2 regions of the Nocardia sp. KT25-26 genome follow, and region 2 is predicted to be linked to the other one. Evidence: riboswitches for the same ligand, from Rfam matches in the RefSeq annotation. Region 2 holds a riboswitch; the other holds the start of a gene.
The links. Region 2 has a riboswitch for S-adenosylmethionine ahead of AC1HFH_RS05140 (hypothetical protein). Riboswitches for the same ligand answer to the same signal wherever they lie in the genome.
Positions count from the first base shown of each region.

Region 1: it holds a riboswitch for S-adenosylmethionine, as region 2 does, so the genes downstream of both, AC1HFH_RS22780 (bifunctional o-acetylhomoserine/o-acetylserine sulfhydrylase) here and AC1HFH_RS05140 (hypothetical protein) in region 2, are expected to answer to the same signal.

Region 1 is NZ_CM152813.1:5,011,364-5,015,888, forward strand. It holds gene AC1HFH_RS22770 (MFS transporter) at 1-719, opposite strand, end outside; gene AC1HFH_RS22775 (NADP-dependent isocitrate dehydrogenase) at 977-2,194, opposite strand; SAM riboswitch class IV at 2,611-2,720, shown strand; gene AC1HFH_RS22780 (bifunctional o-acetylhomoserine/o-acetylserine sulfhydrylase) at 2,735-4,060, shown strand; gene metX (homoserine O-acetyltransferase MetX) at 4,057-4,525, shown strand, end outside.
Region 2 is NZ_CM152813.1:1,147,801-1,152,325, reverse strand. It holds gene AC1HFH_RS05160 (alkaline phosphatase D family protein) at 1-706, opposite strand, end outside; gene AC1HFH_RS05155 (nitroreductase family protein) at 1,043-1,543, shown strand; gene AC1HFH_RS05150 (DUF5313 family protein) at 1,519-1,893, opposite strand; gene AC1HFH_RS05145 (MarR family winged helix-turn-helix transcriptional regulator) at 1,890-2,363, opposite strand; SAM riboswitch class IV at 2,468-2,587, shown strand; gene AC1HFH_RS05140 (hypothetical protein) at 2,626-3,057, shown strand; gene AC1HFH_RS05135 (YnfA family protein) at 3,636-3,971, opposite strand; gene AC1HFH_RS05130 (DUF5996 family protein) at 4,306-4,525, shown strand, end outside.

The DNA.
Region 1 (4,525 bases), 1.8 Mb from region 2:
AACAGCATCAGCACCAGGGGCACGGCGCCGGCGGACATCCCGGCGACATCGGTGAGGGTGGTGGCGATGTAGGTGTAGACGGCGAACATGCCGCCGAAACCGACCGCCGCAACGGCGAGGGTGAGCAGCACCTGCGGCCGGCGCAGGGCGCCGAGTTCGGTGCGCGGGTCGGTGGGGCGGAATCCGGACAGTTCCGGGACGAATCGCAGCAACGCGGCGATCGTCGCGAGGCCGATCAGGGCGACCACCACGAAGGCGTCCCGCCAGCCGAGTGTCTGACCGAGCCAGGTGGCTGAGGGAACGCCGACGACGTTGGCGGCGCTCAATCCCAGCATAACCGCAGCAACCGCCTTGGCGCGCTGCCCGGCCGGAGCCAGCGAGGCCGCAGCCAGCGAGGCGACACCGAAATAGGCACCGTGCGGCAGACCGGAGACGAACCGCGCCGCCACCAGCAAACCGAAGGTCGGGGCCAGCACCGTGGCGGTGTTGCCGACGGTGAAGGCCACCATCAGCAGCACCAGCAGCTTCTTGCGGGCCATCCGGGCACAGAGCGCCGCGATCACCGGGGCGCCGACCACCACACCGAGCGCGTAGGCCGACACCGCATGCCCGGCCGTCGGCTCGGACACCCGGAACGCGGCCGCGATATCCGGCAGCAACCCCATGGTGACGAACTCGGTGGTACCGATCCCGAACCCACCTAGCGCCAGCGCCAGCATGGCCGGCACATGCCAGCCGGTCCGTGGCACGGCGTCGGTACGGTCGGTGTTCACCGGAGGCGCGGAAGTCACGTCTCAGTTCAACAAGGCCATGCTGCGGTTCGCTCCTCGACAGCACGTGAGTTCCGCCACCCGGCCACCCGGCCCCGGGCCCGCATCCCGAAACGACAACGGTCGTCGCAGCACCCTCGATCGAGGGCGTTGCGACGACCGTACAACCGGAAACGGGCCGCAGATGTGGCGGCGGAACCGGCTCGTTATCGCAGCGCGCGGGCCAGGTTCACATCCAGCGCACCGAGGAACTCTTCGGTGGTCAGGTAGCCCTGGTCGCCGCCGACGAGCAGCGCGAGGTCCTTGGTCATCTGGCCGCCCTCGACGGTCTTGATCACCACATCCTCGAGGGTCTGCGCGAAGTTGATCACCTCGGGGGTGTTGTCCAGCTTGCCGCGATGCTCGAGACCACGGGTCCAGGCGAAGATCGAGGCGATCGGGTTGGTCGAGGTCGGCTTGCCCTGCTGATGCTGCCGGTAGTGCCGGGTGACCGTGCCGTGCGCGGCCTCGGCCTCACAGGTCCGGCCGTCCGGAGTGAGCAGCACCGAGGTCATCAGGCCGAGCGAACCGAAGCCCTGGGCGACGGTATCGGACTGCACGTCGCCGTCGTAGTTCTTGCAGGCCCACACGTAACCGCCCTCCCACTTCATGGAGGAGGCGACCATATCGTCGATGAGGCGGTGCTCGTAGGTCAGCCCGGCCGCGTCGAACTCGGCCTTGAACTCGGCGTCGAACACCTCCTGGAAGGTGTCCTTGAACATGCCATCGTAGGCCTTCAAGATGGTGTTCTTCGTCGACATGTACACGGGGTAGTTCTGCTGCAGGCCGTAGTTGAACGAGGCCCGCGCGAAGTCCTCGATGGACTTCTTGAAGTTGTACATGCCCATCACGACGCCGCCGTCCTCGGGCATCTTCACGACCTCGTGGACGATCGGCTCGCTGCCGTCCTCCGGGGTGAAGGTGAGGGTGACGGTGCCGCCCTGGAAGACCTTGAAGTCGGTGGCCCGGTACTGGTCGCCGAAGGCGTGCCGGCCGATGATGATCGGCTTGGTCCAGCCCGGTACCAGCCGGGGCACGTTGGAGATGATGATCGGGGCGCGGAAGATGGTGCCGCCGAGAATGTTACGGATGGTGCCGTTGGGCGACCGCCACATCTTCTTGAGGCCGAACTCCTTGACGCGGGCCTCGTCGGGGGTGATGGTGGCACATTTCACACCGACGCCATGCTTCTTGATCGCATTCGCCGCGTCGACGGTGACCTGGTCGTCTGTCTTGTCCCGGTACTCGATCCCGAGGTCGTAGTACTCGAGGTTCAGGTCGAGGTACGGGTGGATCAGCTTGTCCTTGATGAACTGCCAGATGATCCGGGTCATCTCATCACCGTCGAGTTCGACGACGGTGCCTTCAACCTTGATCTTGGACATGGATCTTCGTGTCCTCCTAGGATGGTGCCCTCATTGCACGGCCAGGTGAACACGCTTGTGAGCGGACCCCAGCTGTTCAACAGACAACGTATATGCCCCGCGTTGTTTGCGAGACGTGTGGTGCAAACAAGACAAGCGTACTGCTGTCGGCATCCTCACCGCTCGGGGAGGGCCCACTGTGCGGACCCTGGCCGGGAGACGAACAGCCGGTGCTGCCGACGTGACAGGAAACACTTCCGAGGCCCCAGCTTACCGACCGGCACCGACGGCGAACATCGGCAACCGATACCCACCGCGCATAACCGGCGACACGCACACCACCACGCTCCCCGCCCGGTACCGGGCCGCGGCGGCCCACCCGGGAATCGGACCGAAATTTCCGCACGGACGCCATCGACAGTTAACATGTCGAATCAGGTCATGAGTGCCAGCGCCAAGCCCCGGCTCGCTGGCCGGCAACCCTCCTGTGCGGTGGGGTGCTCCGGGTGATGACCGGGCTCTCGAGAGTCGAGAGCAAGCGCGCAGTTCAGGAGGTATCCGATGACCGACTGGTCCTTCGAAACCAAGCAGATCCATGCCGGGCAGGCACCCGAGGACGGTACCGGCGCCCGCGCCCTACCGATCTACCAGACCACTTCCTACGCCTTCCGCGACACCGACCATGCCGCCGCGCTGTTCGGGCTCGCCGAACCGGGCAATATCTACACCCGGATCATGAACCCCACCCAGGACGTGGTGGAGCAGCGCATCGCCGCGCTCGAGGGCGGGGTCGCCGCCCTGCTGCTGGCCTCCGGGCAGTCCGCGGAGACCTTCGCGATCCTCAACCTGGCCGGCGCCGGGGATCACATCGTGGCCAGCCCGCATCTGTACGGCGGCACCTTCAACCTGTTCCGCTACACGCTGCCGCGGCTCGGCATCGAGGTCACCTTCGTCGAGGACCCGGACGACCTGGACCAGTGGCGGGCCGCCGTCCGGCCGAACACCAAGGCGTTCTACGGCGAGACGATCGCCAACCCGAGCAGCGCGGTCCTGGACATCCCGGGCATCGCCGAGGTCGCGCACACCGCCGGGGTCCCGCTGATCGTGGACAACACCGTGCCGACCCCGTACCTGGTCCGGCCGCTGGCGCACGGCGCCGACATCGTGGTGCACTCGGCGACCAAATACCTGGGTGGGCACGGTACGGCGGTGGCCGGTGTGCTCGTCGACGGCGGCACCTTCGACTGGACCGGACGCGACGCCGACGGCGCCCCGCGGTTCCCCGGCTTCACCGAGCCCGACCCCAGCTACCACGGCGTGGTGTACGCCGACCTCGGTGCCCCGGCGTTCGCGCTGAAGGCCCGGGTGCAGCTGCTGCGCGATCTGGGCGCCGCGGTGGCCCCGTTCAACGCCTTCCTGATCGCGCAGGGCCTGGAGACGCTGAGCCTGCGGATGGAACGGCATGTCGCCAACGCCGAGGACGTTGCGAGGTTCCTCACCGAACAGCCTGCTGTCAGCGCCGTCCACTACGCGGGACTGCCCGGTTCACCCTGGTACGAACGTGCCCGGCAGCTGGCCCCGAAGGGTGCCGGCGCGGTCGTCTCGTTCGAGCTGCGCGGCGGCCTGGAGGCCGGTAAGAAGTTCGTCGACGCATTAACCCTGCACAGCCATGTCGCTAACATCGGTGACGTGCGTTCCCTCGTGATCCATCCGGCGTCCACGACGCATGCGCAGCTGACGCCGGAGGAACAGCTGGCCGCCGGCGTCACTCCCGGCCTGGTCCGGCTCGCCGTGGGCATCGAGGGCATCGACGACATCCGCGCCGATCTCGAGGCCGGGTTCGCGGCGGCCGGATCGGCTGCCGACGACACGGCGGTTGCGACGTGACTGTGAGTACCGAATCGCCGAGCTGCCCGTCCGGCGTCGCGCTGCTGCCGCCGGGCGACGGGCAGCTCGGCACAGTCGCGGTCGGGGATATCGCGCTGGAGAACGGCGCGGTGGTCCCCGATGTGGAGCTGGCCGTGCAGCGCTGGGGTGAACCGTCGGCCGCGCTCGACAATGTGGTGCTGATCGAACACGCTCTGACCGGCGATTCCCACGTCATCGGCGGCCCCGGTACCGCGCCGGGCTGGTGGGAAGGCATGGTCGGGCCGGGCGCCCCGATCGACACCGACGAATGGTGCGTGATCGCCACCAACGTGCTCGGCGGCTGCCGCGGCAGTACCGGACCGGGCGCACCGGCACCGGACGGGGCGCCCTGGGGTGCCCGCTTCCCCGGGATCTCGATCCGCGACCAGGTGACGGCCGAGGCGGCACTGCTGGACCGGCTCGGCATCGAGCGGGTGGCCGCCG
Region 2 (4,525 bases):
ACCGCAGCCGGTACCCGGCCAGGTCACGGGCTTCGTGCTGCAGATAGGACGGCACCGCCACACCCCGCCCGTACCCGCGGACGGCGTTCTCGTAGATGTAGTCGCCCAGGTGCAGTACCAGGTCCAGGTCCTCACGGGCCAGGTGGTCGTAGGCGGTGAAGAACCCGTCGTTCCAGGACTGGCAGGACGCGACCGCGAAACGCAGCCGGGCGGGCCGGCTGCCGGGCGGCGGCGCGGTCCGGGTACGCCCGACCGGCGAGACGGCTGCGCCCGCCCGGAAGCGGTAGTAGTACCACCGATCCGGCTCCAGGCCGTGCACCTCCGGATGCACCGTATGCCCGAGTTCCCGGGTGGCGACGGCGGACCCGCGCGCCACCGGCCGGGTGAACGCGGCATCGTGGGCCACCTCGTAGTCGACCGTCACCGGCCGCATCCCCATCCCGCCGAAACCGTCGGGTGCCAACGGGTCCGGCGCCAGCCTGGTCCACAGCACCACACCGTCGGGCGTGGGGTCGCCCGATGCGATGCCGAGCGAGAACGGATCACCCCAGCGCCGCGGTGCCGGAAACCTGGCACTCCCGGCGGCACCCGTACCGGCCAGCGCCGCCAGCGCACCGGCGGCGCCCGACCGGATCAACTGCCGCCGCGACAGGGCCACCCGGACATGGTCGCGAGCCGAGGAGACCTGCCCGCGTCGGCGCGGCATCGCACCGATGAACATCGCCCTACCACCGGATCGCGGATTCGAACGGTTGACCCAGCAGTCGGCCACCCAGCATCTCGACCGCCTCGGGCAGGCGGCTTGGTGTTGGTGGTCCGGCGCGGCCGGGAGCGACTACATCATCTCGGCGCCGATCCACGGTATCGAGCAACGGTGGATCGCGAACGCCGACAAACCTCGACTACCGGCGCTCGACCGGGCATATACACGGCACCGGACCGGTTGGAACGGACCGTGACATCGGAACAGTCGCCGGGAGCGAGACTCCACCCGCTCCTGGCCCAGCGCTTCAGCCCCCATCGATTCGACCGCGAACATCGAATGACCGGCGACACCCTCGAGCTGCTGTTGGAGGCCGCCCGGTGGGCACCGTCGGCCGGCAACTCGCAGCCGTGGGCCTTCTTCCCCGCCCGGCGCGGCGACCCCGGGCACGAACTGTTGCAACAGCACCTGGCGCCCAGCTCGGCTCGGTGGGCCCCCGACGCCGGAGCGCTGATCGTCACGATGACCCGGCACTACGTGGACGATCCGGCCATGGCCTATTCGGAATTCGCCGAGTACGACCTGGGGCAGGCGGTTGCCCACCTGACCGTGCAGGCACAGGCGCTCGGACTGGCCTGCCACCAGTTCCGGGCTTTCGACGCCGAGGCACTCACCACAGCGCTGCGCCCGGACCCAGGATGGACCGTGATGTCGATGATCGCCGTGGGTGCGGCGGCCGAGTCTGCGCCCGCGCAGCGGGACCGGCGGAGCATCGCAGACCTGCGCTCCGCGCCGTGGCAGCAGGCGCCGCCGCCCTACCTCGCGTACCGCGCTTCGTAGGCGGCCCGCTCGGCGGCGCGGCGGGCCTGCCGGGCCGGGTTCTGCAGATCGGGCGGGAGGCCGTGTTTCGCCAGCCGGTGGGCCCGGTTCATCGGCATGTAGGCGACGATGTAGAACGCCGCGAGCAGGACGGCCAGCAGGATCATCGCACCGCGCAGCCACAATGGGCCGGGGAACAGCAGGAAGACGACGAAGATCGGCAGCAGCGGGACCATACCGCGGGCCAGATGCCGGGGCACCGCGTACTTTCCGGTCAGATCGTTGCGCACCCAGTCCCGCATGGAATCGGGTAGCCGGCGGCCGAAGGCATAGCCGATCCAGCGGATCGGGCCGGGACGATGCCCGGTCATGCGCCGGCTCCTTCCGGATGCGGCAGCCCGGCACGCCGCGCGGCCGCATTTATCCGGGTCAGAACCGCATGAAGTTCCTCGAGGTCGGACAATCCGACACCGAGTCGCTCCACCACGGCCGGCGGAATCCGCTCGGCGTCCGCGCGCAGTGCCCGCCCCGCCGGGGTCAAGTCCACGACGAGGCTGCGTTCGTTGTCCGGGTCGCGGTGGCGCGTGAGGTACCCGATCGCTTCCAGCCGCTTCAGCAACGGGGACAGCGTCGGCGAATCGAGTTGCACCAGTTCGCCGATCTCCTTGACCGACAGCGGGGCCTCACCCCACAGCGCCAGCATCACCAGATACTGCGGGTGGGTGAGGCCCATCGGTTCCAGCAGCGGCCGGTACACGCTCAGCACCGACCGGTTCGCCAGCGCCAGCGCGAAACACACCTGCCGGTCCAGCCGCAGCGGATCGTCCTCATCGGCAGCCATCGCCACTCCTCTCGCCGAATACTTGCCACCATAACAGTTCGTGCACTAACTATTATCGCACTTATCGGTTTCGGGCCGCAGCCGTCGGCTATCCTGGATCGCGAGGTCAAGAGTTCCACCCGCCAAGCCTCTGGTCCGGGGTGGACGGCAACCGCGTCGCCCGACACGGTGCCCACCAGAGAAGACCCGGGCTGCAGCCGACCGGCTGTGGTCAAGCCGGGCAAGCTCGATCGCGAGCTTCGCCATGAGTGCGAGGTGCACCATGACCGAGATCTTCGAAACCTGCGCGGGCACGCCCTGCACGTCCCACCGGCCGGGCCACCGAGTCCACCCCGGCCACGCCGCGCAGGTCGGCGGCACACCGTGGGGCTGGCGCGATGCGACCGTCACCGCAACGCACGCCGGGCGCATCACCCTGAGCTATCGCCACGAATCCGGAACCCCACACGTCCGCCACCACGACCCGGCCCTGGCCGCGACCCTGCGCCCGGGCACCCGCGTCCGCCTGCACGAGGACCTGCATGTCCTCGGCACCCCGGACGGCTGGTTCAACGTCGTCGTCACCGACGGTATCGGCCCGGTCCCGGCCCCCGACCGACCACAGGCATGGTCGGGCACCTGCACCGGTGGCGTCGTCGATGCCGCCACCGGTATCGCATCACCCCTGGACTTCCGGGCGGCCGGGCTGGCGTGACACCCCTGTCGGCGCCGGACCGCCCTGCTCGATCAGCTCGGCGAGCCGGGCCGACAGGGACGGTTCCTGCGCCTTGCAGGCAACCCGCGGGAGAGCCGGGTAGTGAATGTCGCGGCACCCACCGCCCGGCGGGCCATGCCCTACAACGGGCCGATCTCGGCTGCAAGGCCGCGCTCGAGTCCCTCAGCGTCGCCCTGCGCGGTGAGCTGGCCGGGTGGGGCATCCGGGTGGTGATCGTCGAGCCCACCGGCGCCGACACCGCGATCTTCGACCGGGCCGCCGCAGCCGCCGACTCGGCCCGCCGGCGGCCGACCCCGAGGTGGTCCGGCTCTACGACCCGATGATCACCGCCGTGCGGCGCGCCACCGGCAGTATGCCTCTCGCAGAGCCGGATTCGATCGCCGCTGTACTGGTGCAGGCGATCACCACCCGGCGACCGCGGACGGTCTATCCCGCGGGACGCGGTGCGCGGGCGCTGCCGATGATTGCGCACCTGCCCGACAGGATGTCCGATGCCCTGGTGGCCCGGGTTCTCGGCATCCACCGGAAAGTGCCGCCACCGGGCGCAGCACCGCAACTCAGGCCGGACGCGGGGCGTACATGATGACCGCTACGCCGATCAGGCAGATGAGTGCCCCCGACACGTCCCACCGGTCCGGGCGGAAGCCGTCAGCCGCCATGCCCCACAGCAGAGATCCGGCAACGAACACGCCACCGTATGCGGCCAGGATCCGGCCGAAGTGGGCATCCGGCTGCAGGGTCGCGACGAAACCGTAGAGACCGAGCGCGATCACCCCGGCACCGATCCAGACCCAGCCGCGACTCTCCCGGACCCCTTGCCAGACCAGCCAGGCACCACCGATCTCGGCGAGCGCGGCCAGGGCGAACAACAGAATCGAGCGCAGGACGGTCACGCCGGGATCCTAGGCACCATCCACCGGCCGACGGCAACGAGCTCCGCGCACCAACGGTTCGATCACCGATGGCCCTACCGGCTGCGATCCGGCTACCCTGGAGCGCAGCATCACCGGTGCCGTATTCGCCCGCCACGGCATCCGTCGACAGGTAACGGACCGCGCCCGACAGGTCCCACAAACCGGTTTCACCACTGCATCGACCGCGAGACGACCGACGGGACCCCATCGGCCGCCCGGCCCGAATATCGACGCTCCGCTGCACGCCGGACGAGCCGAACCGAATCGATCATCCCGTCGCGTTTCCGGCCGATCCGGCCGAAGGGAGAAACACATGCAAGCGGTACCGCACGGCGAGCGCTGGCCGGCGCTGCGCGTGGACGACTGGACCGGCACCCGGGACACGCTGCACATGTGGACGCAGATCGTCGGCAAGATCCGCTTGGCGCAGGCGCCGATGATCAATCACTGGTGGCAGGTTCCGCTGTACGTCTCGGCTCGTGGGCTGACCACCTCGGCCATGCCGTACCGCGGTGAGGTGTTCGATATCGAAT